Regions from separate parts of the Anoxybacillus eryuanensis genome, predicted to be linked through region 1. Evidence: riboswitches for the same ligand, from Rfam matches in the RefSeq annotation. Region 1 holds a riboswitch; the other holds the start of a gene.
What was found. A riboswitch is a leader RNA that binds a small molecule or an ion and turns the genes downstream of it on or off. The one in region 1 is predicted to bind thiamine pyrophosphate.
Positions count from the first base shown of each region.

Region 2: it holds a riboswitch for thiamine pyrophosphate, as region 1 does, so the genes downstream of both, thiM (hydroxyethylthiazole kinase) here and tenA (thiaminase II) in region 1, are expected to answer to the same signal.

Region 1 is NZ_JBPODS010000010.1:47,497-69,190, reverse strand. Features, by position in the region: gene hflC (protease modulator HflC) at 1-221, opposite strand, end outside; gene hflK (FtsH protease activity modulator HflK) at 218-1,183, opposite strand; partial or broken gene tnpC (IS66 family transposase) at 1,418-2,851, shown strand; gene HNQ84_RS10345 (helix-turn-helix domain-containing protein) at 3,125-3,685, shown strand; gene HNQ84_RS10340 (IS630 family transposase) at 3,666-4,181, shown strand; gene HNQ84_RS10335 (hypothetical protein) at 4,228-4,776, opposite strand; gene HNQ84_RS10330 (hypothetical protein) at 5,073-5,609, shown strand; gene HNQ84_RS10325 (SpoVR family protein) at 5,702-7,120, opposite strand; gene HNQ84_RS10320 (MarR family winged helix-turn-helix transcriptional regulator) at 7,257-7,700, shown strand; gene HNQ84_RS10315 (MDR family MFS transporter) at 7,706-9,313, shown strand; gene HNQ84_RS10310 (glycoside hydrolase family 13 protein) at 9,508-11,172, shown strand; gene HNQ84_RS10305 (PepSY domain-containing protein) at 11,298-11,810, shown strand; gene HNQ84_RS10300 (hypothetical protein) at 11,852-11,986, opposite strand; gene HNQ84_RS10295 (class I SAM-dependent rRNA methyltransferase) at 12,099-13,283, opposite strand; TPP riboswitch at 13,415-13,522, shown strand; gene tenA (thiaminase II) at 13,612-14,307, shown strand; gene HNQ84_RS10285 (ECF transporter S component) at 14,282-14,872, shown strand; gene HNQ84_RS10280 (ABC transporter ATP-binding protein) at 14,876-16,327, shown strand; gene HNQ84_RS10275 (energy-coupling factor transporter transmembrane component T family protein) at 16,324-17,118, shown strand; gene tenI (thiazole tautomerase TenI) at 17,120-17,734, shown strand; gene thiO (glycine oxidase ThiO) at 17,722-18,843, shown strand; gene thiS (sulfur carrier protein ThiS) at 18,827-19,030, shown strand; gene HNQ84_RS10255 (thiazole synthase) at 19,032-19,802, shown strand; gene HNQ84_RS10250 (MoeB/ThiF family adenylyltransferase) at 19,799-20,815, shown strand; gene thiD (bifunctional hydroxymethylpyrimidine kinase/phosphomethylpyrimidine kinase) at 20,821-21,609, shown strand.
Region 2 is NZ_JBPODS010000002.1:5,557-8,979, reverse strand. Features, by position in the region: gene hcp (hydroxylamine reductase) at 1-878, opposite strand, end outside; TPP riboswitch at 1,042-1,157, shown strand; gene thiM (hydroxyethylthiazole kinase) at 1,217-2,008, shown strand; gene thiE (thiamine phosphate synthase) at 2,009-2,662, shown strand; gene HNQ84_RS02445 (enoyl-CoA hydratase) at 2,751-3,423, shown strand, end outside.

The DNA of each region.
Region 1 (21,694 bases):
AAAGGAATTTTAAAGCGTAATCCGGGCGTTTGATCGATGCGAACAATTTCGCCAAATTGACGTACGACTTTATATTCATTTTCATGAACGATGTATATATTTGTTAAAATAACGATAAGTAAAATAAGTCCAATGCCGCCACTAATGATAAACCGAAACCATTTCTTCGGAAGTTTATCTTTCAAGGTGATGATGTTTTGATCGTCTTGGAAGTTTGTCATTCATTACCACTCCCTTGTTCTTTCTTTTTCTCCGTCGTTTGTTTTTCGATCGGTTGAATTGGTAAATATTTTAGCGTATTGCCATCGTCGTTCATAATGTAAATGCGCGTGTACGGTAGGACTTGTTCAAGCGTTTCAATCATTAGTCGCTGTTTTGTAATGTCTTTCGCGTTTTTATATTCTTCGTATAAGGCGTTAAATTTGGCGACATCCCCCCGTGCTTTTTCAATCCGCGCTACTTTATCAGCTTCGGCTTGGGAAATGAGGGCGTCTTTTTCCCCTTCGGCTTCTTTCGTCCGTTTGTTGCGATATTTATTCGCTTCGTTAATTTTTGTATTCATCGTCTCACGTGCATCAGTAACGTTTGTAAATGCTTTGCGCACTTCGTCATTTGGCAAGTCAACGTCTTGTAACTTCACAGCTAAAATCGAAATACCAATATCATACTTTTTCATTAATGCGGTCAGTGACTCGCGCACATCTGCTTCAATTTTCGCTTTGCCCGACGTTAATGCATCATCAATTTTTGAGCTACCGATGACGCTACGTAAAGAAGCAGATGTCGCATTATATAAAATTTGTTCCGGTTCGTATGAACGATAGAGAAATTTCGCAGGGTCAGTAATTTTCCATTGTACGACCATATCAGCGAGGACAATATTTTCATCGCCGGTGATCATTTTTGTATCCCCTTTGTTTGAGGCGACGACTTTTCCGTTTTCCTCTTTGTATCCAAACTGTAAACTAAACGTTTCGCGCGATAACGTTTCTACTGTTTGAATCGGCCAAGGAAGTTTAAAATGTAGTCCGGGTGTCGTCACTTCCTCATCGATTTTACCAAACGTTAAAATAATCGCTTGTTCTGACTCATCGACGGTGTACCATGATGTTAATGCAACGACAAGAAGAAAAAGACCAGCCATTGTCCCGATGATCATTCCTGTAACTGAACGTTTCCCCATATAAACCCACCTTTCTTGTTATTTATATGTATGTACGGAAAAAAAAGAAAAAAGTTTCAATAAAAGAGCTACTAATTGGTTGAGTGAATTCATACGGTTTTAAAAATATATGTAAGAGAGTTACATTAATTTATCATTGCCATGTAACTATTCAGCCACATCATAAAGTGAGCTGAATATTTTTTGTATTTCTTGTCTATGATGTGAATATTGATAGACAAGGAGGTGAATCGCATGTTGACGGTACAACAAGCTGTATTTACAGTTGAGAGCTTAATCGGCAAAGTTCAACAACAGAAACAGCTCATTCATCAACTCGTTCAAGAAAATGAACATTTGCGTCACGAAAACAAACAGCTGCGCAAAGAAAATGAACAACTCAAGTATCGCGTTCAAGAGCTGGAAGCACGCACGAAAAAAAACAGCTCCAATAGCCATTTGCCTCCATCTTCTGACCGTTTTCACACCCATTCTTCTCGCAAGCCATCTGGCAACAAACCAGGCGGACAAGAAGGGCATCAAGGAACGACGCTCCATCAAGTGGAACATCCACATCATCGTGTGAACGCGTGTCAAGGATGTGGGGCTTCTTTGCGTGAGGTCAAACCGTTCAAAATCGATGTCCGTCAAGTGTTTGATCTCCCTCCCGTGACGATCGAAGTGACACAACATGAACGTGAAGTGAAATCCTGCCCACATTGCCGATGTGTTCAACAAGCCGAATTCCCATCCCATGTCACGAATCATGTGCAATATGGTCCACGGCTCACGGCGCTCGCTGTATATTTGCACCATATCCAATTGATCCCTTACAAACGTTTGAGTGATACGATCGAAGCATGATATCAACACTCAATCAGTACAGGAACCCTTGCCAATATGGTGAAACGAGGACGCGAAGCGCTAGAATCGAATATGGACATCATCGAAGACGCCTTACTTGAATCCAACATCCTGCATGTCGATGAAACGAGTTTGCGCATGGATGGGAAACTCGCATGGGTGCATGTTGCGTGTACATCGAAATATACGTACTTGGCTCCTCACGTTTCTCGCGGAAAGAAAGCGACCGATGACATTGGGATTCTTCCCCGATATCAAGGAACGATGATGCACGATGGGTTCGGTACGTATCCAAAATACACGCAAGCCACCCATGCCCTTTGTCACGCCCATCATTTGCGTGAGTTAAAAGGCTTCATCGAACAAGGGCATACATGGGCATCGCGCATGACCACGTTTCTGTTAGCCGCCAAACAAGCCGTCGAAGCCCATCACGATGCACTTTCCGAAAAAGAAGCGAAACGATGGGAACGAGTGTATGATCGCATGCTAGAAAGAGCACAGCACCGATTGGAAACGAAGACGCCTCTTCCGAAAAAAGCACTCGCTTTTGTTCGACGGCTTCAGAAACGAAAGGAAGAAGCGCTGCGTTTCTTACGTGAAGTGCATGTTCTCTTTGACAACAACCAAGCCGAACGCGATCTTCGCATGGTCAAAGTCAAAGAGAACATTTCGGGTACGTTTCGCGAAGAAACATTCGCCCAGTCGTTTTGCATCACAAGAAGCATCGTTTCCACACTGACGAAACACGAAAAAAACGTGTGGGACTCGTTATGTCTTCTGTTGACAGGCGAAACGATAGATCGTGTTCTTTCTACCACTTAGTGCATTTTCTATCACGGGGATGCCCTATTTGTGTTGCGCTTCTTTACATACTACTATTGGGGTGAATAGTTACTCCGTTCTTATCACCGAACAAACTGGCACGATGACAAGCAGAGCAAATACTGCCATCTAAAACAAAACCACAACTTATATATATACATGCACCTTAAAACCATGAATACATGCACCTTAAAACCATGACTTCTGTATGAACCCCTTTTTTCATGGCTATACTGCTCCTAAATACTCATGTGTAAAAGGAGCGGAAAGGACATGAAACGTCTAAAAATCACAAATGATCACGGCTGGACGCCTCGAACCCTTCGGAAACAAGAACGGAAAATCAAAGATGCTTCCCTTCGCGTTCGGGTGACCGCTGTTCGTCTTGTCATGGAAGGTCATCTTGGCAAAGATGTGGCCAAAATGGTCAATCTGTGCCGTCAATCCGTTGTCCTCTACGTTGCACGTTTTAATCAAGGTGGGCTCGATCATCTACTCGATCGTCGTTTGCCACCTAGTCGCGTGCCCTTTCTGACGGAAGAACAACAACAAGAAATTAGACAACTCGTGTTAACCACCACACCTGTAGATGTTGGCTGGGGCATTGCTTCATCATGGAACACGCGTATTTTACAATCTTACATCCATACCTATGGCGTTTCGATGTCACGTGAAGGCATTCGTAAGTTATTGCATCGTCTTCGTTTGTCATGGACACGTCCGACTTATAAGCTTGTGAAAGCGAATCCAGAACATCAAGCTGCTTTTCAAAAGGAACTCGAATTTATAAAAAAAACTAATTACCGAGAATGCCATGCTGTTTTATGTGGATGAGACACATGTTCGCGCTTATCAAGCGCTACGTACCACATGGGCAGAAGTAGGGAATCAAAAACAAGTGCCAAGCTATGGTCATCATGACCACGTTTCCATTTTTGGCGCCGTCGATGTTCAACAAGGCGATGTGGTTTTCCATCGTGCTTCATCTGCCAATGCCGAAACGTTCCTGGACTTTTTGCGCCGATTGAAAGAGAAATATACGGACCGATTCCTCGTGCTTGTGTTGGACAACGCACGCATTCATCATGCCAAGATGGTGCAAGCCTTTCTTGATGGCGAGGAAGGCGATGCGTTTCATTTCATCTTTTTGCCACCGTATTCTCCACAGTTGAACCCAATTGAACGGCTATGGAAGTGGTTGAAAGATGAAGTGATTGCCAACGTTTTTCACAAGGATCAAAACGACATTGCCCAATCCATTACTCGTTTCGAACAGTACGTTCTACAACACCCGGATGAGGTGTTGCGTCGCATCGGGTGTACTGCGTAAATCAGAGGTTAAAATGTCAATTTGGATGTATATAGTTACATTGTATTTAATAGATGACAGCCTTCCACTGAACACCTGTATATAATGAACCGTAGTAATTAGATGTTGTACTTACAGTATATGTAGCTGTCCAAATTGTATTAGCACCTGTTGTTCCAGTATGGGTTACGGTAGTGTTATTGTAAAAACTTCCATTTATAACGTAATAATAACCAGTTGGCTCTAAATCGACCTGTATAGTTCCTTGGAAATACTTACTTCCTGCTTGAAATTCCTGTAACATTGGTTTAGTATTAACATCTACCCATCCAAAAGAGCCATCCCTGCAAGCTTTTACTATAACAATTAATTTGGCATTATAGCTGTAAACTTTGTGTGTAGTTGAAGTTTCATGCCAAGTACATGTTGAACTAGCGATTTTCATTACATGCTGTTTATCGATAAATTCGGCTTCAACATTTGGATTTTCTTTCATAACCTGTTCAACTGATTTTCCAGTTATTTCTGCTGTTCTCTCAACAGCTTGTTCATATGTTAACTCGACATGATAGTCTTCATCAGAATCCCTAATCTTATCTAATTCTTCATCAGTCATAGGAGTGAATACATCGCTCTCCTTTAATTCAACAAATTTTCTAATATCATTATTTTCTTCTGCATAAACTTGGTTGTTGATTGGGGCTAAATTTGACAAAATGAATAATAAAAAAATTGATAACTAGGATATTTTTCATTATTTACCTCCATATAAAAAATTAAGTTTTTAAGCTATCATTTGGATAGCAACTAATATAATACTAACAAATAAAATACAAAAAAAAACTATTTTTTATAATTATGGTTATTGGTATAATGTAATTGTTTTGATTATCATTCATTTAGGAGGGACTTATGAGAAAACTATTCATAATAGTTATATTAATGTTCTCTGTTTCGTACTTGATCAACAAAGCAAATGAGGGAGCAAATTTTCATTCGCCAGTTTATTTAGGGCGAGAACTAAAAATTGGGGTTGTTGGAGATATTCCTAAGATTAGGGAAAAGAATGTTTCTTTCATTCAAATGTCACTGGAAGACGTTTTGCAAAAAAAATTTGTTACAAAGGTGGATAGTGTATTTATCACCAAAAAATACTTAAGAGAAGCAGCTGAGCCACAGTATGCTAAAATTTATTGGGAATCCCCTATTCCATTTGTTTTTATTGATTCTGAAAAGGTCTATTTGGCGTTTCTTGATGACCAATTAAGTTATGAAGACGCTCACATCATAAAATCGAGGGACTATGTGGTAGGATTTTATAGAGATACATACTTTGGTATAGGACTTTACAATAATATTAGGAATGAAAAAACTATTCAAGATTGCTATTCTCGACTATTTGTCATTATAGAACGTTTTAAGAACACAGGTAAGATTTTAATTAAATAAATGCTGTGACACAGGCTTTATGTAATTACTCAGAGAAAGAACAAAAAGTTTACATAAAATGTAAACTTTTTGTTAATTGTTTAATCAATAGCTCATATATATTTTCGTTGTACGTTTCGTCCGTCGTATGTGAACAGCGTTTGCTTGTTTTCGATGATTGTTTCCATATGAACGGCGCGCCCCCAAAGTTGATAAATGTACGGAAGCACTTTTTCTAAATATTTGACGTCTAGTTCAATGCCTTCGTACGAATGTTTTAAATATAGCTCCCCGTTGCGCATGTAGTCGCCGTCATTGACTGTAATATATGGAAATCCCCCGTTGACGCGCATGTTTACGAGCTGATCGCGCACGTGTTCCCAATGTTTATCAACAATTTTATAGTCTTTTCCTTGTTTTTGGAACAAATACATATCTTCTCGCATGACGAGTTCTTTTGTTAAATAGTTACGCAAAAAGGAGATGTCAGATTCTAGCTCGCGTACTTCAAATATTTTTGCACGTCCTGAACCTGGTTTGACGCCAAGTTTTTTCATTTCTTCTGTCGGATTGTCCCAACGCTTTTCAATATCTTCAAAAATTTTCAATCCTAAGTAATACGGATTAATACCCGTTCGGGAAGGTTGAACAACGCCAGCATTTAATTTAGCAAATTCAATCGCTTCATCGCTCGTTAAATCCATTTCACGTAAAATACGTTGATGCCAGTACGTTGCCCAGCCTTCGTTCATAATTTTCGTTTCGAGCTGCGGCCAAAAATAAAGCATTTCTTCACGCATCATTGTTAAAATGTCGCGCTGCCATTCTTCAAGCTCACGGCTATATTCTTCAATAAACAATAGTAAATCTTTTTCTGGTTGCGGAGGAAATTTTCTTCGTTTTTTTCGCGTTTGTGGTGCTTTTTTCTTTTCATCAAGCGACCATAAATCGTCATATGGCGACGGTTTTGGTGTTTCATCATCTTCCTCGTATATTTCCGTATCAGCAATCGTCCATGAAAGCTTTGGTCGAAGAAGCGAAGGGTCAATATGCTCTTGAATGGCTAATACAGCGTCTAAAAACTTTTCGACTTCTTGTTTCCCGTATTCGTGCTCATAATGCTTAATTCGTTCCGCTGTTGCCGCCATGCTTTCGACCATGTCTCGTTTTGTGTTGCTGAAGCGAACGTTATTTTTAAAAAAGTCGCTATGAGCAAGGACGTGTGCGACAATTAATTTATTTTGAATAAGCGTATTTGTATTTAATAAAAAGGCGTAGCACGGATCGGAGTTAATGACAAGCTCGTAAATTTTACTTAATCCAAGATCATAGTGAAGTTTCATTTTATGAAATTGTTTCCCAAAACTCCAATGTGAAAAACGTGTCGGCATGCCGTATGCTCCAAATGTGTAAATAATATCAGCTGGGCAAATTTCATAGCGCATTTCATAAAAGTCAAGCCCAAACCCTTCGGCAATTTCCGTAATTTCCGCGATGGCTTTTTCTAATGCTTTTTGTTCATCTCGTTTCATCGCACTCCCTCCTTATGACAATGTATGAGCGAGCACATCATTTGATACGTCAAGAATGATTCATTGACTTTATATTTTCTTTCATGTATATTTAACTATGTTAAATATTTATATTGTTAAAAAAGGTGGGATGTGTATGGAGCAAACGCCGTTCACCGCACTTGTTGAACGATTAGAGCATGCGTTTTCGTTAGCCCTTCGCAAATTGGCAGCTGACTTAGCTAAGGAGGAAATTGGCTTAACGAAACCGCAGTTTTTTATTTTAAACTTGTTGTCGAAGCGTGGGAAATGTACAGTGAGCGAATTGGCGGACGAAATGTTTGTCAAACCGAGCGCCATTACGACAATGATTGATCGCTTATATAAAAGCGGATTTGTATTACGCGAACGAGATGACGAAGATCGTCGCGTCGTGTATGTACAATTGTCTGAAAAGGGGAAAGAAATGCTTCAACATGCACGGGCGGAGCGAAGAAAAATTATTGAGCGTTATTTAAGCCAATTACAATTCGATGAACTTGAACAGTTTGTCTATATTATCGAAAAAATTGCTGCGATAAATGAGAAAGAGGAGAAGTGAGATATATGAAAGAACAAGCAGCGATACAAACAAGTATTGCAAATATACAACAAAAACGAGGTATTTTAATTACCGGATTACTTGTGGCGATGTTGTTTGGGGCACTCGATGGCACGATCGTTGGCACAGCGTTGCCTCGCATTGTTGGCGAGCTTGGTGGATTAAGTATGATGGCATGGCTAACAACCGCATACATGCTCACATCAACAACGATTGTCCCGATTGCAGGGAAACTTGCTGACTTATTTGGGCGAAAGTCGATCTATGTTTCAGGATTAGCGATTTTTATTATTGGTTCAGCGTTATGTGGCATGGCGGATACGATGACTCAGCTCATTATTTTCCGCGCCATTCAAGGCATTGGGGGAGGCATTATGATGCCGATGGCGATGATTGTCATCGGTGATTTGTTTACAGGAGCAGAGCGCGCAAAATGGCAAGGTGTGTTCGGTGGCGTATTTGGCTTGGCATCTATTCTCGGTCCGCAAGTCGGTGGATGGATTGTTGATTCGTTAAATTGGCGCTGGGTGTTTTATATTAACCTTCCTGTTGGTGTGTTGGCGATTGTGCTCATTTCAATCGGTTTGCATAATCATCGTATAGTTGAGCGAGTAAAGCTTGATTTAGCCGGCATGTTTACAATGGTTGTCGCGGTTGTTTCGTTATTGCTTGCTTTAACGTTTGGTGGCGATAAATACGATTGGATATCGTGGCAAATCATTTCTTTATTAGCTAGCTCTGTCGTTTTTTTTAGCTTATTTGTATTTGTTGAACGAAAAGCAGAAGAGCCAATTATGCCAATGCATTTATTAAAAAATAAAACATTTGTTGTGCTTAATAGTGTCGGCTTTTTTATGTCTGTCGGTATGTTTGGAGCAATTATGTTCGTGCCACTCTTTATGCAAGGCATTATCGGCATGAGCCCATCCGAATCAGGAACGATGATGTTTCCGATGATGTTTGCGCTCATTATTGCAAGCATGATCGGCGGACGACTTGTACAAAAAATTGGCGTTCGTCCGCAAGTCATTGTCGGAATGGTGCTTGTGGCGCTCGGCTTTTTCTTATTGTCAACGATGAACGTCGATACGAATAAGTGGACCGCGATGTTATTTATGGCAACGCTCGGTTTTGGACTAGGATTTGTCAATCCGGTCATTACATTAGCGTTACAAGAAGTATTTCCAAAATCGCAGCTCGGTATTGTGACATCATCGAGTCAATTTTTCCGTCAAATTGGTGGAACGTTTGGGGCAACGTTGTTAGGAGCGATTATGAACCATCGTTCGAAAGATTTATTAGAAGCGAAGTTTCTTCCGCTGTTAGAGAAATTACCAGCACAAGCGCATGCGATGACGGATTCATTTAAACAACTCGTTGAATCGAATCCACAAAGTGTATATTCAGTCATTTTAAATCCGGATACGTTAAAAAACATTCCACAACAAATGCAACAAATGTTTGTACCTGTATTAAAACAAACGCTCGTTGATGCGTTAAGCGATGTGTTTTTATATGGGTTAATTTTTGTTGGCATCGGTTTTGTTTTTGCAATGTTCATCGGCCGCATTACAATTTCTCGTACGCACAATAAAACGGCTCCAATGGAATAAATATAAAAGCAAACGATCGCCAAAGCGGTCGTTTACTTTTATAATATAAAAAAGTGAAACGTTTGCACAGATAAAACGAAATTTTTTATGAAAAAGTGCAACTTCCTCTTTAAACAAAGCAATTTGTATATTAACATGAAAGAGTAATAATCATTGAAAGCGATTTATTTTGAGTCAATTGAGGAGGATTTCATGTGAAAAGAGCTTGGTGGAAAGAAGCGATTGCATATCAAATATATCCAAGAAGCTTTATGGATTCAAATGGAGACGGGATTGGTGATTTACAAGGGATTATCCAAAAGCTTGACTATTTAAAAGACCTTGGAATCGATGTCATATGGATTTGTCCGATTTATAAATCGCCAAATGCAGATAATGGCTATGACATTAGCGATTATCAAGACATTATGGAACAGTTTGGAACGATGGAAGATTTCGATCAGTTGCTTGAAGAAATTCATAAACGCGACATGAAAGTCATTTTAGATCTTGTTATTAACCATACGAGCGATGAGCATCCATGGTTTATTGAATCGCGCTCATCACGCGACAATCCAAAGCGCGATTGGTACATTTGGCGCGATGGGAAAAACGGCAAAGAGCCAAACAACTGGGAAAGCATTTTTGGCGGTTCAGCGTGGGAGTATGATGAACAAACCGATCAATATTATTTGCACGTGTTTGCGACGAAGCAACCGGATTTAAATTGGGAAAATGAAGATGTTCGTCGCGCGTTATATGATATGATTAACTGGTGGCTTGATAAAGGCATTGATGGGTTCCGTGTTGATGCAATTTCACATATTAAGAAAAAAGAAGGACTCCCTGATCTACCAAATCCAAAAGGACTTGACTATGTCCCTTCGTTTGATGGACATATGAATCAAGAAGGGATCATGGACTATCTTCGTGAACTCAAAGCGCAAACGTTTGCGCGTTATGACATTATGACAGTCGGCGAAGCGAACGGAGTAACGGTCGAGGAAGCAGAAGATTGGGTCGGTGAAGAAAATGGCATTTTTAATATGATTTTTCAGTTTGAACATCTTGGACTTTGGCAAAAAGGAACAGATGGCGGTGTTGATGTTCGGAAATTAAAGCGGGTATTAACAAAATGGCAGAAGGGATTAGAAGGTGTTGGGTGGAATGCGCTATTTCTTGAAAATCATGACCAGCCGCGTTCCGTATCGACATGGGGAAATGATGAACAATATCTTGTTGAAAGCGCCAAAGCGTTAGGGGCATTATATTTTCTCATGCAAGGGACACCGTTTATTTACCAAGGACAAGAAATCGGCATGACGAATGTGCGGTTTGAAACGATTGATGAATATGACGATGTCGCTATTAAAAATTATTATCGCATTGAGCGAGCTAAAGGTCGTTCACACGAAGAAGTGATGCAATGGATTTGGAAAAACGGCCGCGATAATTCACGCACACCGATGCAATGGTCGGATGAAGAAAATGCCGGATTTACGACTGGAACACCGTGGATTGGTGTGAATGAAAATTATAAACAAATTAACGTCAAAAAGCAGTTAAACGAACCGAACTCTGTACTAAACTTTTACAAGCGCATGATCCAACTAAGAAAACAACATGAAGTATTTGTTTACGGAACATATGATTTAATATTAGAAAATCATAAAGCGATTTATGCATATACGCGTACACTCGGCGAAGAAAAAGCGATCGTCATCGTGAACTTAACAGACCGTAAAACGATGTATCGCTATGATTCGTTGAAATTAAATAGCGAGCAATTGGTGCTAGCAAACTACGATGTGAAGCCGCATAAACATGCAACACGCTTTACATTGCGTCCGTATGAAGCGCGCGTATATTTGATGAAATAACGAAATCCCCTTTTCCGATATGGAAAAGGGGATTTCACATTTCTTTCACTTACTTTTCAAACTTCTCCCATTTTCATATTTTACATTTACATTTGTAAAACATGAATGAAGTTGGAGGAATACAAATGAAAAAAACGCGCAATTTGCACTTATGGATTGGACTCATTTGTTCTGTATTTTTACTTTTGGAAGCGGTGACAGGATTGTTGTTAACAGAGCGTTGGTTAATGGGAATGGGCGGGCATTCGCATGGAAATCATGAGCATGCGCATGGTGATGGACATGGACATGCACAGTTACATATGATCGATGCGGTAAAAAAAGCGAGTGAATCCGGTGCGTTTTCAATGGATGAAGTTGGTGTCGTGATGAATCATGGGATGTATATGGTACGGCTAAACGATAAAGATGGGACGTTAGTGACGATTGCGCCAGACGGTACAGTTGTGAAAAAAGAAGTGAACAAATTCGCCTCGTTTGTCCGTGCGATTCATGTTGGGAAACTTGGGATTTGGAATCGTCTCATCATCGATGCAGCTGCCATTTCCATTATCATTTTAACAGGGACGGGTATTTATTTATCTGTGAAAATTTTACGTGCACAAGCGAAAGCGAAACAACGAAAATCGGTGGCATAAACAAAAAGCACTTCGCATCAATGGTTGGTGCGAAGTGCTTTTTAACTAATTCGTTTTGTTGACGATTGTTGAATTTTTCCTGTTCCGTTGCAAGTCGAACATGTTTTATAAAGCGACAAACAAACTTTTATTTTCTTTTTCCCAAAACATTTTGGGCAAATCGTTTTCAATGCCATCGTAATCACCTCACAAAAAGAAAGCGTTTTCAATTATAGTATATCTCACTTTTACGAGATGTGTGCATCGAGATTTTGTCCATTTTAAAACAGGTTGGCGTGCACCAACCTGTTACTTACGAGAATGTACTTCATAAATGGCAAACTTCAAATAATCTCCTTCATCAGCCGCAAGCAGTTTCGGATGGTCATACCCTGCACCGCTCCAATGAATTTGACGTAAAATTTTCTTTGCATCAAACGCGGCTTCCGCAACCATTGCTTGAAACATATCAGGATGCACATGGTACGAGCAGCTTGCCGTCACGAAAAAGCCGCCGTCTTTGACGAGCTTTAAGCCGTTTAAATTAATGTCTTTATAGCCAGCAAGCGCCTTTGGCACCGCATGAGCGGATTTTGCAAACGCTGGTGGGTCAATAATGACAACGTCCCATTTTTTTCCCTCATGCACACATTCACGTAAATAGTCAAACGCGTTTGCAACGACGAAATCGACGTTTGTAAATCCGTTTAACTCGGCGTTTCGCTTTGCAGTTTCAATGGCGTGTTCGGAAATATCGACAGCGGTCACATGTTTTGCCCCATATAAGCAGGCGTTTAACATAAATGAACCTGTATGTGTAAAGCAATCGAGCACGGTCGATTCGCTTGTAATAAGCGGCTTGATCGCAGCACGATTTTGACGTTGATCGAAGAAAAACCCTGTTTTTTGCCCGTTTTCAATGTCGACAATATATTTCACGCCGTTTTCTTCAATTTGTACGTTCGTATCGCACGTACCGTACCAAAATCCTTTTTCTTGTTTTAATCCTTCTAATTCGCGCACGTGGACGTCGTTGCGTAAATAAATCGCTTTCGGTTGAAAAACGTCAAGAAGTGCTTGTAAAATCCATTCTTTTCTTTTTTCCATGCCAAGCGATAAAATTTGCACAACGAGCACATCTTCGTATTTATCGACAATGAGCCCAGGTAAAAAATCGGCTTCACCATAAACGGCGCGACATGAACGAACGCCCGGAATCATGCGCTCGCGATACGCCCACGCTTGACGAATGCGGTTCATAAAAAATTGCGCATCTAATTCATCGTTTGGATTTTGCGTCAGCACGCGCACGATCATTTGTGATTTTGGGTTAATATATCCTTTCGCTAAAAAGTGACGTTGGTGGTTATATACGTTGACGAAATCACCCGGTTCAAAATCTCCTTCAATATAATCGACTTCGCTTTGAAACACCCACGGATGTCCAAGCTCGAGCCGCTTTTTTCTTTTTCGCTTTAAAAATACATTTGCCATACATCCCACTCCTGACTATATATTCGCTACTTTAGCATACAGGAAGAAAACGATGCGCGCAAATATGGATAAAAATATTTGACAATTCAATGAAATATGCTAATATTAGTGACAAAGTGAATGATACAAATGTATTCCACTAGGGGGGCCTTTAGATAGGCTGAGATCAAAGTGTGCCTTTGAGACCCTTAGAACCTGATCTGGATCATACCAGCGTAGGGAAGTGGAGACGGTGCGAAGTGTGTCTATATGTCAATTTCCATCGTTTACAACCACTTTCTTTGCGCAAAAGAAAGTGGTTTTTTATTTTTCTTAAGGGGGAGAGGAAATGTTGTTTTCAGAACAGTTGCGCAAAGCTGTCGATCCGATTTGGGAAGCGAGCTTTCATCATCCGTTTGTGAAAGAGCTCGGAGAAGGAACGCTTGATTTACGTTGTTTCCGGTATTATGTATTACAAGATTCATATTATTTGACACACTTTGCGAAAGTGCAAGCGCTTGGCGGAGCGATGGCGGATGATTTACAAACGACCGCAAGCATGGCGAATCATGCGCAAAATACGTATGAAGCTGAGCTTCGTCTACATGAAACATTTATGAAAGAGCTCGGTATTACAGAAGAGGAAAAGGCGTCATTTGTTCCTGCACCAACCGCGTATGCATACACGTCACATATGTATCGGGCAGCGTTTGCGGGACACTTTGGCGATGTATTAGCGGCTATTTTACCGTGCTATTGGTTGTATTACGAAATTGGTGAGAGGTTAAAGCATTGCCAGCCGAATCATCCGATTTATGCGAAATGGATTGAAGCGTATGGCTCCGATTGGTTTAGACAGCTTGTCGAACAACAAATTGCGCGCTTAAATGACATTGCGAAAACGGTAAGTGAAAAAGAGTTGGAGCGAATGAAGCAACATTTTTGGATCAGCAGTCAGTATGAATATTTATTTTGGGACATGGCGTACAAATTAGAACGTTGGCCAATTGAAGAGGAGGATGTTTATGCAAACGAAAGGGCTTAAATTAACAGACGTATTAACGACTGTTGTGGTGGCTATTGTGTTTGGTATTGTGTATAAAGTGTGGGGACCGCTTTACTATGCAGTAAAACCGCTTGGGCTTCATCTCGATCAACTTATTTATGGGATGTGGTTTATTGCCGCAACTGTTGCGTATTTATTGATTCGTAAGCCAGGGGTGGCGTTGCTTGCGGAAGTCGCGGCTGCATCAGGGGAGTTTTTAGCTGGTTCCGAATGGGGACTAGAAGTGCTATTTTACGGTTTTGTGCAAGGATTGCTTGCTGAGCTTGTATTCGCTGCTTTCCGTTATAAACGTTTTGATGTGGCAGTTGTATCGCTTGCCGCTGTTGGTTCGACGATCGCTTCCCTCGTTCTTGATTTTTATAAAGGATATATTGACCAATTAGCATGGTGGAATTTAACGTTATTTATCGGTGCGCGTTTCGTTGGAGCGATTATCATTGCTGGCGTATTTGCTTATTCGCTTGTAAAAGCGCTCGAAGCGACAGGTGTGACGCAACTGTTGCGCCCGACGACAAAAGAAGATTACGACTCGCTTGATAAATAGAAGGTGACGTCATTGATTCATATCGAACAATTGCGATTAAAATTTCCGGGGGCAGAAAAGCGGTTATTTACCGATGTATCGCTTTCGATTAAAAAAGGAGAAAAAGTGTTACTTTTAGGTCCGTCAGGGTGCGGAAAGTCCACGCTTTTGCAAGTGATGGCAGGCATTATTCCGCGCTCGATCGATGTGCCGATGAAAGCAAAAGCGCTTCACATTCCAAATCGTGTAGGTTATGTATTTCAAGATCCCGATGCGCAGTTTTGCATGCCGTATGTTGATGAAGAAATGGCGTTTGTGCTCGAAAATCTCGGTGTGCCTCGTGCGGAGATGAAAGAAAAAATCGCGCACATGCTTCAACGTGTGCGCCTTCGCCTTCCACACGTTCATGTGCCGATTCAAACGTTATCAGGTGGAATGAAACAGCGATTGGCGATTGCATCGGTTTTAGCGCTTGAACCTGATGTGCTATGTTTAGACGAACCGACAGCACTTCTTGATGAAGAAGGCACAAAAACGGTATGGGAAACGTTAAAAGAAGTGGCGGAGGACCGAACGGTTGTGATCGTCGAACATAAAATTGATCATGTTCTTGATTTTGTTGAACGCATCATTTTATTTAATGAACATGGTGAGATTATCGCTGACGGTTCAACGAATGAAATTTTTTCAACGTATCGTTCGTTTATTGCTGAACAAGGCGTTTGGTATCCGAACGTGTGGGAAACGTATGAAAAGCCAAAAACGGCGCAACAACCTTATGTGCAGGCGGATGTTCTGTTACATGTACAATCGCTCCGCGGTTTTCGACAAAAAGAAGAAAAAATAGCGGTCGACGAGTTAAAGATTTATGCGGGCGAATGGATTGCGATTACAGGTGAAAACGGCGCCGGCAAAAGTACGTTGCTACAAAGCTTGATGAAACTCATTCGAACAGAAGGCGATATATACTGGCAACAACAGCCGTTAACAAATGCCGAGTTGTTGTATGATCACATTGCCTTTGTTTTTCAAAACCCAGAATTTCAATTTATCGCAAATCGTGTTGATGATGAGCTAGCTTATTCGCTTCGTCTTGAAAAACGTTCAGAGCATGAAGTAGCTGAGGAAGTCGAGCGATTGCTTGAGCGCTTTCATTTAAGCGCGCAACGGCATTTGCATCCATATCAATTGTCAATGGGGCAAAAGCGGCGACTAAGTGTTGCCGCTTCAGTAACGGAGCGTCATCGCATATTGCTTCTTGATGAACCGACGTTCGGGCAAGATGCAAAAAATACGTTTGCGTTGCTCGAATGGCTTGAAGCGTATCGACAACAAGGAAAGGCGATTGTCATGGTGACGCACGATGAGCGCATCGTGTCCCAATTTGCAACGAGACGATGGGTTATTGACAACGGAAAGCTTGTTGCTGATGAACCGATCGCTCCTCGTATGTTGGTGCGAGGTGGAATGGGATGAGATGGAATATCGAATATAAAGAAACATGGTTGCATCAAACAAATCCGACAGCGAAATTATTGTTATTTTTGCCGATGTTTGTTGTGATTGTTTTTGTCCATAATCCGAATGTGCTCATCAATTGGACGATTGGGTTTATCGCGTTATTTATGTTGTTTAGCGGTTATCGGATGAAGCATGTACTTTTATTTTTCGTCCCGTTTTTATTTATTTTCATTTCTACGTCGTCGTCGATGATTTTGTTTGGAAAGGGAGAGACGACGTGGTTTCGCTGGGGGCTTGTTCATATTACAGAAGAAAGTTTTTATCGCGGTGTTCATCTCGGATTTCGTACGCTTTTGTTTGCGATTTTTGGGTTAATGTTTGCGCTCACGACAAAGCCCGTTCTTTTATTTTATTCACTCATGCAACAAGCGAAATTGAAACCAAAATATGCGTATAGTTTTTTAGCAGCTGTTCGTTTATTACCGATCATGTTAGAAGAATTTCAAACGGTACATCAAGCGTTAAAAGTGCGGCGAGCGGCAAAAGCGAAAGGATTTCGCGGCAAACTTGAACTCGTGAAACGGTATGCGATTCCGCTTTTATCGCAAAGCATTCGTCGCGCCCAACGTATTGCGGTGGCGATGGAAGCAAAAGGGTTTACGAGTGAGCGGACACGGACGTTTTATTATGAAGTGACGCTCGGAAAATATGATGTGTATTTATTTGTCGTCATGTGTGTCATTGTCGCTGTTGGCTATTACATGGCAGGTGCGTTTCCGTACGTCGCGATCAAGGATGTGCGGTAAGATGAAAGAACTTCATCTCATTTCAACAGGCAATCAGTCGATAGAAACATTTGTTCATATTTCATCGCTCGTTCATTCATATGTCGATTACATTCATGTTCGCGAAAAACATCGTGCGGCAAAAGAGGTTGGCATCATCGTGGAAAAATTGCTTGAAGCAAGTGTGCCGGCGCAAAAAATTGTCGTCAATGATCGGGTGGACGTCGCTGTCGTTTATGGCGTTGGCGGCGTTCAGCTCGCCTATCATAGTTTGTCGGTAAAACAAATTAAAGAACGGTTTCCGTTTTTGCGCGTCGGTCAATCTGTTCATACGTTTGCAGAAGCGAAACAAGCGGAAAACGAAGGAGCCGATTACGTCATTTTCGGTCATATATACGAGACGAACTGTAAAGAAGGAATAAAGCCGCGCGGGCTTACCTCTTTGCAGGAGTTAGCATGTAGTGTGCACATTCCTGTTGTTGCAATTGGGGGCATTAAGCCTATGCACGTTCGCGATGTGTTAACGGCTGGGGCAACGGGGATTGCGGTTATGTCGACAGTATATTATGCCGATCATCCGTTATCGACCGTTCAGTTATATCGAGAGCAAATGGGGGAAGAGACATGGACGTTTTAATTGTTGGCGGAGGCATTATTGGCAGTAGCATTGCTTTTGAGTTAGCAAAAAGAGGAGCACACGTTGTTGTTATTGAACGAGGAGAATTGGCACAAGAAGCATCGTCGGCGGCAGCCGGCATGCTCGGTGCGCACTCTGAGTTTTCGACAGATCATCCGCTCATTCCGCTTGCTTTAGCAAGTCAAGCGGCATTTCCAAACGTTATCGCTGAGTTACAACAGTTAACAAACATCGCTGTCGGATGGAATGAAGCAGGCATGTTAAAAATGGCGACGACGGCGGAAGAGCACCGACAATTGACGGAACATTATGAATTTTGGGGGCGTATTCAACCGCAACACGTTCGTTGGCTAACGTCCGATGACGTGACCCAACTCGAACCGCACGTACGAAGTGAATACGGAGCGATGTATACGATCGATCAACAAGTCGATGCCAAACAGCTTTCCGTTGCTTTCGCGCGTGCAGCGATGGCAAAAGGCGCAACCTTTTTACCGTATACGGAAGCGTATGACGTTGTTTTCGACGGTGAGCGTGTAACGGGAGTGAAAACAACGAGCGGCACGCTACATGCGGAACATATTGTCATCGCTTGCGGAGCATGGACGTCCGCTTTCGCAGAAAAATTACAATTATCGCTACATATGTATCCTGTAAAAGGAGAGTGCATCGCTGTCACGACGGAAACACCGCTTTTGCGGACGACTGTATTTGCAAAAAACGGCTGTTATATCGTTCCGAAAGCAAACAATCGCCTTGTCATCGGGGCTAGCGCAATTGCCGATTCGTTTACGAAAACGGTGCAAGCAAGTAGCGTGCATCATTTACTAGCGCGTGCGATGCAAATCGTTCCAGACATCGCTCATGCCACATTTGAGAAAGCTTGGGCAGGCATTCGCCCACAAACAAAAGATGGCATGCCTTATATCGGGGAGCATCCACAATATGAAAACGTATTCGTTGTGACGGGACATTATCGAAACGGCATTTTATTAAGCGCCATCACAGGCCGATGCGTGAGCGATATGCTAGAAGGAAAAGAAGTTCCATTTGATATGACACCGTTTTCGCTCATAAGAAAGGGGGAGGGGCATGCGTTGCATCATTAACGGTGAGATGATTGACTTGCCAACTCACATTCGTACTGTCGCTCAACTGTTACAATATTTTCGTATTCATGAAAAGATCGCGATCGTTGAAATCAATGCGAACATTATTATGAAAGAGAAATATGAACATACAGCCATTGCAGATGGTGATCGTATTGAAATCGTTCATTTTGTAGGGGGAGGATAATATGTTACAAATCGGACCGTATACATTTCAATCTCGTTTACTGCTTGGGACAGGGAAATTTCCGAACATCGATATTCAAAAAGAAGCGGTTGAAGCGTCAGGAGCACAAATTTTAACGTTTGCCGTTCGGAGAATGAACATTTTTGCGCCTGATCAACCGAATTTTTTAGAAAAAATCGATGTAACGAAATATAAATTGCTACCGAATACAGCGGGGGCAAAAACGGCGGAAGAAGCGGTGCGCATCGCTCGTTTAGCGAAAGCATCTGGACTTTGCGACATGGTGAAAGTGGAAGTGATCGGGTGCGATCAAACGTTGTTGCCTGATCCAATCGAGACGTTAAAAGCAACGGAGATGTTGCTAGAAGAAGGATTTATTGTTTTACCGTATACGTCGGATGATGTCGTGCTAGCGAAACGACTACAACAGCTCGGTTGTCATGCAATTATGCCTGGGGCATCACCGATCGGATCCGGGCAAGGAATTATCAATCCGTTAAACATTCAATTTATTATTGAACAAGCAACCGTTCCTGTCATTATTGATGCAGGCATTGGTGGTCCAGCTGATGCCGCGTTAGCGATGGAGTTAGGTGCTGATGGGGTATTGTTAAATACAGCGGTTGCTTCTGCGAAAGATCCGGTAAAAATGGCGAAAGCGATGAAACTGGCGATTGAAGCGGGGCGGCTAGGATATGAAGCAGGGCGCATTCCGAAAAAGCGGTATGCTACAGCGAGCAGTCCAATTGAGGGGATGAGCATCGTTTCATGAATCGCTACTCACGTCAACAATTGTTCGCGCCAATCGGAGAAAAAGGACAACAATACATTCGTAAAAAACATGTGCTCATTATCGGTGCTGGAGCGCTTGGGGCAGCAAATGCGGAGACGCTTGTACGTGCAGGGGTTGGAAAAGTAACGATTGTTGACCGCGATTATGTCGAATGGAGCAATTTACAGCGCCAACAGCTATATACGGAAGACGATGCGACGAAACGATTGCCGAAAGCGATCGCGGCTTCGGTTCATTTGCAAGAAATCAATAGCGATGTAGTCGTTGAACCGATCGTCGCCGATGCAGATGCACGTGTACTTGACCATCTCGTTGCATGTGAGCGACCGGATGTGATTATTGATAGTACCGACAATTTCGATGTGCGTATGATCATTAACGATATTTCACAAAAGTATGATGTGCCGTGGATTTATGGGGCATGTGTCGGAAGCTATGGATTAAGCTACGTCATTATCCCGAATGAAACGCCGTGTTTACGCTGTTTGCTTGAAGAAGTGCCGCTTGGTGTTGCGACGTGCGATACCGCTGGGATTATTAGTCCTGTCGTTCATATGGTTGTTGCGCATCAAACGGCTGAAGCGTTAAAAATATGCGTGCATGCTCCCGTCAATCGCAAGCTCGTTTCGTTTGATATATGGAACGGACAATATCGGATGATCGATGTGCAAAAGTTAAAAAAAGATAATTGTCCATCGTGTGGTGAAACAAGAACTTATCCAGCTCTCCAATACGAAAATGAAACGAAATTTGCGGTATTGTGCGGACGAGAGACGGTACAAATTCGTCCTGTCCAGCGCAGAGAGCGAGAGTGGACAAGGCTCATGTCCTTTTTACAACAACAAGGAATTCGCGTTGAACAAAATGAATATTTACTTTCATTTACAATTCATCCACATCGTTTTGTCGTCTTTTCAGATGGACGTGTATTTATCCATGGAACAAATGACGTTCAAGAAGCTAAGCGGCTATATTATCAATATTTGGGGTGAAAAGCATGGTATATAAAGCGTTGACGATTGCTGGTTCAGATAGTGGCGGGGGTGCTGGCATTCAAGCGGATTTAAAAACATTCCATCAATTACATGTGTTTGGCATGTCAGCCATTACTGCGGTAACTGCACAAAATACGCTCGGTGTACAAGGAGTATACCCGCTTTCTGTTGAGGCGGTTGAACGACAAATCGATTCCGTTGCGGTCGATTTATCGCCGCATGCAGTGAAAACAGGCATGTTATTTAGCCATGAGATTATCGAATTAGTTGCTCACAAAATGAAGCAATACAAATGGACGCGCGTTGTCGTCGATCCCGTCATGATCGCAAAAGGCGGGGCACCGCTGTTGAAACAAGAAGCGGTGGAAGCGTTGCAACGTCATCTGCTGCCGCTTGCTTACGTATTAACGCCGAATATTCCAGAAGCGGAAGTATTGACAAATATGCGAATTGAAACGGTAGAAGAACGAAAAGAAGCAGCGAAAAAGCTTCATGACATGGGCGTTCGGTACGTTGTTATGAAGGGGGGACATGGAGAAGGAAATGAACTTGTCGACCTTTTATACGACGGAGAACAATTTTATGAATGGAAAAGCAAGCGGATCGATACAAAACATACGCATGGAACCGGCTGCACATTTGCCGCAGCGATTACAGCACAACTTGCAAAAGGAAAAACAATATATGAAGCAGTAGATGTGGCGAAACGTTTCATTCAAGCCGCTGTTGAACAGACGTTGCAAATTGGCAGCGGGCATGGTCCGACGAATCATTGGGCGTTTCATGAGTAAAAAATGTTCACATCATTGACAAACAAAATCGTTCCTACCATTGTTAAAATAAAAATGGGGAATATATTGATGGAGGGGACGGATA
Region 2 (3,423 bases), on a different contig from region 1:
CGATAATATTCGCCGCCTTTTCCAGGCGCGTCACAGCCTGCAATGACGAAAAAGCGTTGAATTTTCCCTTCCTTTACAGCTTGAATAATTTCTGGTGCAATTTGAATGACTGTTTCGTGATGGAAACCAGTAACTAATGTTTCATCTGATTCGATATTTGCTTCTGGAAGTTGTAACGCTTTCTCAATCAACGGTGTGAAATCATCATTCTCGATTTTTTGTACATGTTCTAATCCGGCTACATCGTATGAAAACATGCGGTCAGCATACGAGCCTTTAATCGGCATCACACAGTTTGTTGTCGCTAAAATGGCGCCAGGGAATTTTTCAAATAAACGACGTTGGTCGTACCATGCTTTTCCGACGTTTCCTTTTAAATGTTTATATTTTTTCAATTGCGGATAGCCGTGCGCAGGCAACATTTCGGAATGCGTGTAAATGTTAATTCCTTTGCCTTCTGTTTGTTTCAATAACTGTTCAAGTGCAAATAAGTTATGTCCTGTAACGAGAATACATTTTCCTTCAATTTTATTTTGTGTTACGCGAACAGGTTGAGGAATGCCAAGGCGTTCTGTATGTGCCCGATCGAGCAGTTCCATGACACGAATAGCAGCTTTTCCGACTTTCATCGCCATATCTAAATGTTCTTGAACGTTAAAGTTGGAGTTTGTTAGTGTCATATACAACGCTTCATGCGTTGTTGTGTCAACAAATGGATCTGTATATCCGAGTTGATGAGCATGCGTGCGATATGCAGCAATTCCTTTTAGCGCAAATACAATCGTATCTTGTAAGCTTGCAATCGTTTCATCTTTTCCGCAAACACCGACGACTGTGCATCCCCCTGTTGGCGTTTGTTCGCATTGATGACAAAACATGATAACCCCTCCTTTTCTTATTAACACTTTAACAATAGGGGAAAATCACCGTAGCGTAAGTGATGTATATCACACATCTATATAAAAATGTGAACGAAAATTGACAATGTTTTATATTGAATAACGAGAAAAAATATATTAAAATGGAAGAAAATAAAATCAATCAAGCTACTAGGGGTGCCGGATGGCGATGGCTGAGAGGAAAACGCGCAATCAGTTTTCCAACCCTTTGAACCTGATCTGGTTTGTACCAGCGGAGGGAAGTAGGCTATGTTTTGTAAGTACAAACTAGTCGATTCTGTCCGACTAGTTTTTATTTTTTTAAGGGGGAATACACGATGAATGTTGGACAATGGTTAACGCGCGTCAGAGAGGAGTCGCCACTTGTACATAATATGACGAATGTTGTTGTGACAAATTTTGTTGCTAACGGTTTGCTTGCATTAGGTGCGTCTCCGGTGATGGCTTATGCAAAAGAAGAAGTAGCCGATATGGTTCGTTTAGCACGTGCTCTTGTATTAAACATTGGTACATTAAACGAAACAGATGTAGAAGCGATGGTTATTGCCGGAAAAGCGGCAAACGAAGCAAATGTTCCCGTTGTTTTCGATCCTGTCGGAGCAGGTGCGACAACATATCGTACGGAAACAGCCCAACGTATATTACGCGAAGTCAACGTTACCATTTTACGTGGAAATGCATCCGAAATCGCAAGTATTGTTGGAGAACAAGCAAGTACAAAAGGGGTAGATGCAGGAGATGTTCAAGGCGATCTCGAGCATGTAGCCAAAAAAGCAGCGCGTATGTTTCGTTGTACAGTTGTTGTGACTGGGAAAGATGATGTGGTGACAGATGGAGAAAAAGTAATGATCGTCTCAAACGGTGATGCCATGTTAACGAAGGTGACAGGAACAGGCTGTTTATTAAGCTCGGTGTTAGGTGCATTTGCTAGTGTAGGAGAAAATGTGATGATGTCATCTGTCGCTGCGCTTGCTTATTACGGTATAGCAGCTGAAAAAGCAGCGAAACATGCCAAAGCGCCAGGTAGCTTTCAAATAGCATTTTTAAATGCTTTATACGAGACGACAGCAGAAGAAGTGAATGAATACGCACACATTCGAGGGGAATAAATGATGAAACATATGTTATCGTTATATTTCGTGATGGGAAGCGTCGATTGTACGAAAAATCCGCTTGTCGTGCTTGACGAAGCGATTGAAGGCGGCATTACGATGTTTCAGTTTCGCGAAAAAGGAAAAGGAGCGCTTACAGGACTTGAAAAATATCGCTTAGCTGAGCAATTGTTTGAGCGATGCCGCGCTCGTAACATTCCGTTTATTGTGAATGATGATGTGGATTTAGCGCTTGCTTTACAAGCAGACGGTGTTCATGTCGGACAAGAGGATGAAGCGGCAGAACGAGTTCGTGATCGCATAGGGGATAAATATTTAGGGGTATCCGTTCATAACTTGACTGAAGTAAAAAAAGCGCTTGCTGCTCACGCCGATTATGTCGGGCTAGGTCCCATTTTCCCAACCGTTTCAAAAGACGATGCAAAGCAAGCATGTGGACTGACGATGATTGAACATATTCGTGCGCACGAAAAACATGTTCCACTCGTTGCGATTGGTGGAATTACAGAACAAACAGCGGAACAAGTCATCAAAGCGGGGGCAGATGGAATTGCCGTCATTTCTGCCATTTGCCGTGCTGAGCATATTTGTGAACAAACAAAACGACTATATGAGATTGTCATGCGTACAAAACAAGAAGGCGACAGGTAATGTCGTCTTTTTCTATTTTTTTTGTGCAGGATTTTACTCACATATGTCGAAAAAAACAGCGAACATACGAAAGAAGGAGATGGGAAAGATGGAACATATCGTATTGTCATATGAAGATCGAGTTGCAACAATTGAGTTGAATCGTCCAGATGCGCTGAACGCTTTAAACGAGAAAATGTTAACAGAGTTGCTACAGGCGTTAAAGGAAGTTGAAAAAAGTGAGGCAGATATTGTCATTATCCGCGGTCGTGGGAAAGGGTTTTGTGCAGGTGGCGATATTAAAACGATGTTGCAGTCAACGAATGAACATTCATTCATAGAAGTGATGGAAACGATTAAACAAATTGCAATAACGTTACATCAATTGCCGAAACTAACGATCAGTTACGTGCACGGTGCAGCTGCAGGGTTAGGATTTAGTTTAGCGCTTGCTTGTGACTATGTGATCGCAAACGAACAAGCGCGCGTTGCAATGAATTTTATCGGTATTGGCTTAGTTCCAGATGGTGGGGGGCATTTCTTTTTAAAACGAAAAATTGGTGATGTCAAATCGAAGCAAATCATATGGGAAGGAAAAGTAATGAGTGCACAAGAGGCATATGAAGTGGGACTGATTGATGAAATCGGTGATGAGCAGGCGATTCAACAGAAAGTAACGGAGTGGCTAGCAAAACCGATTCGTGCGATGATCGCAACAAAGCAGTTGTATGCTCATCTAAGCGAAGAACAGTTGTTGAACACGTTGCAAATGGAGACAGCGT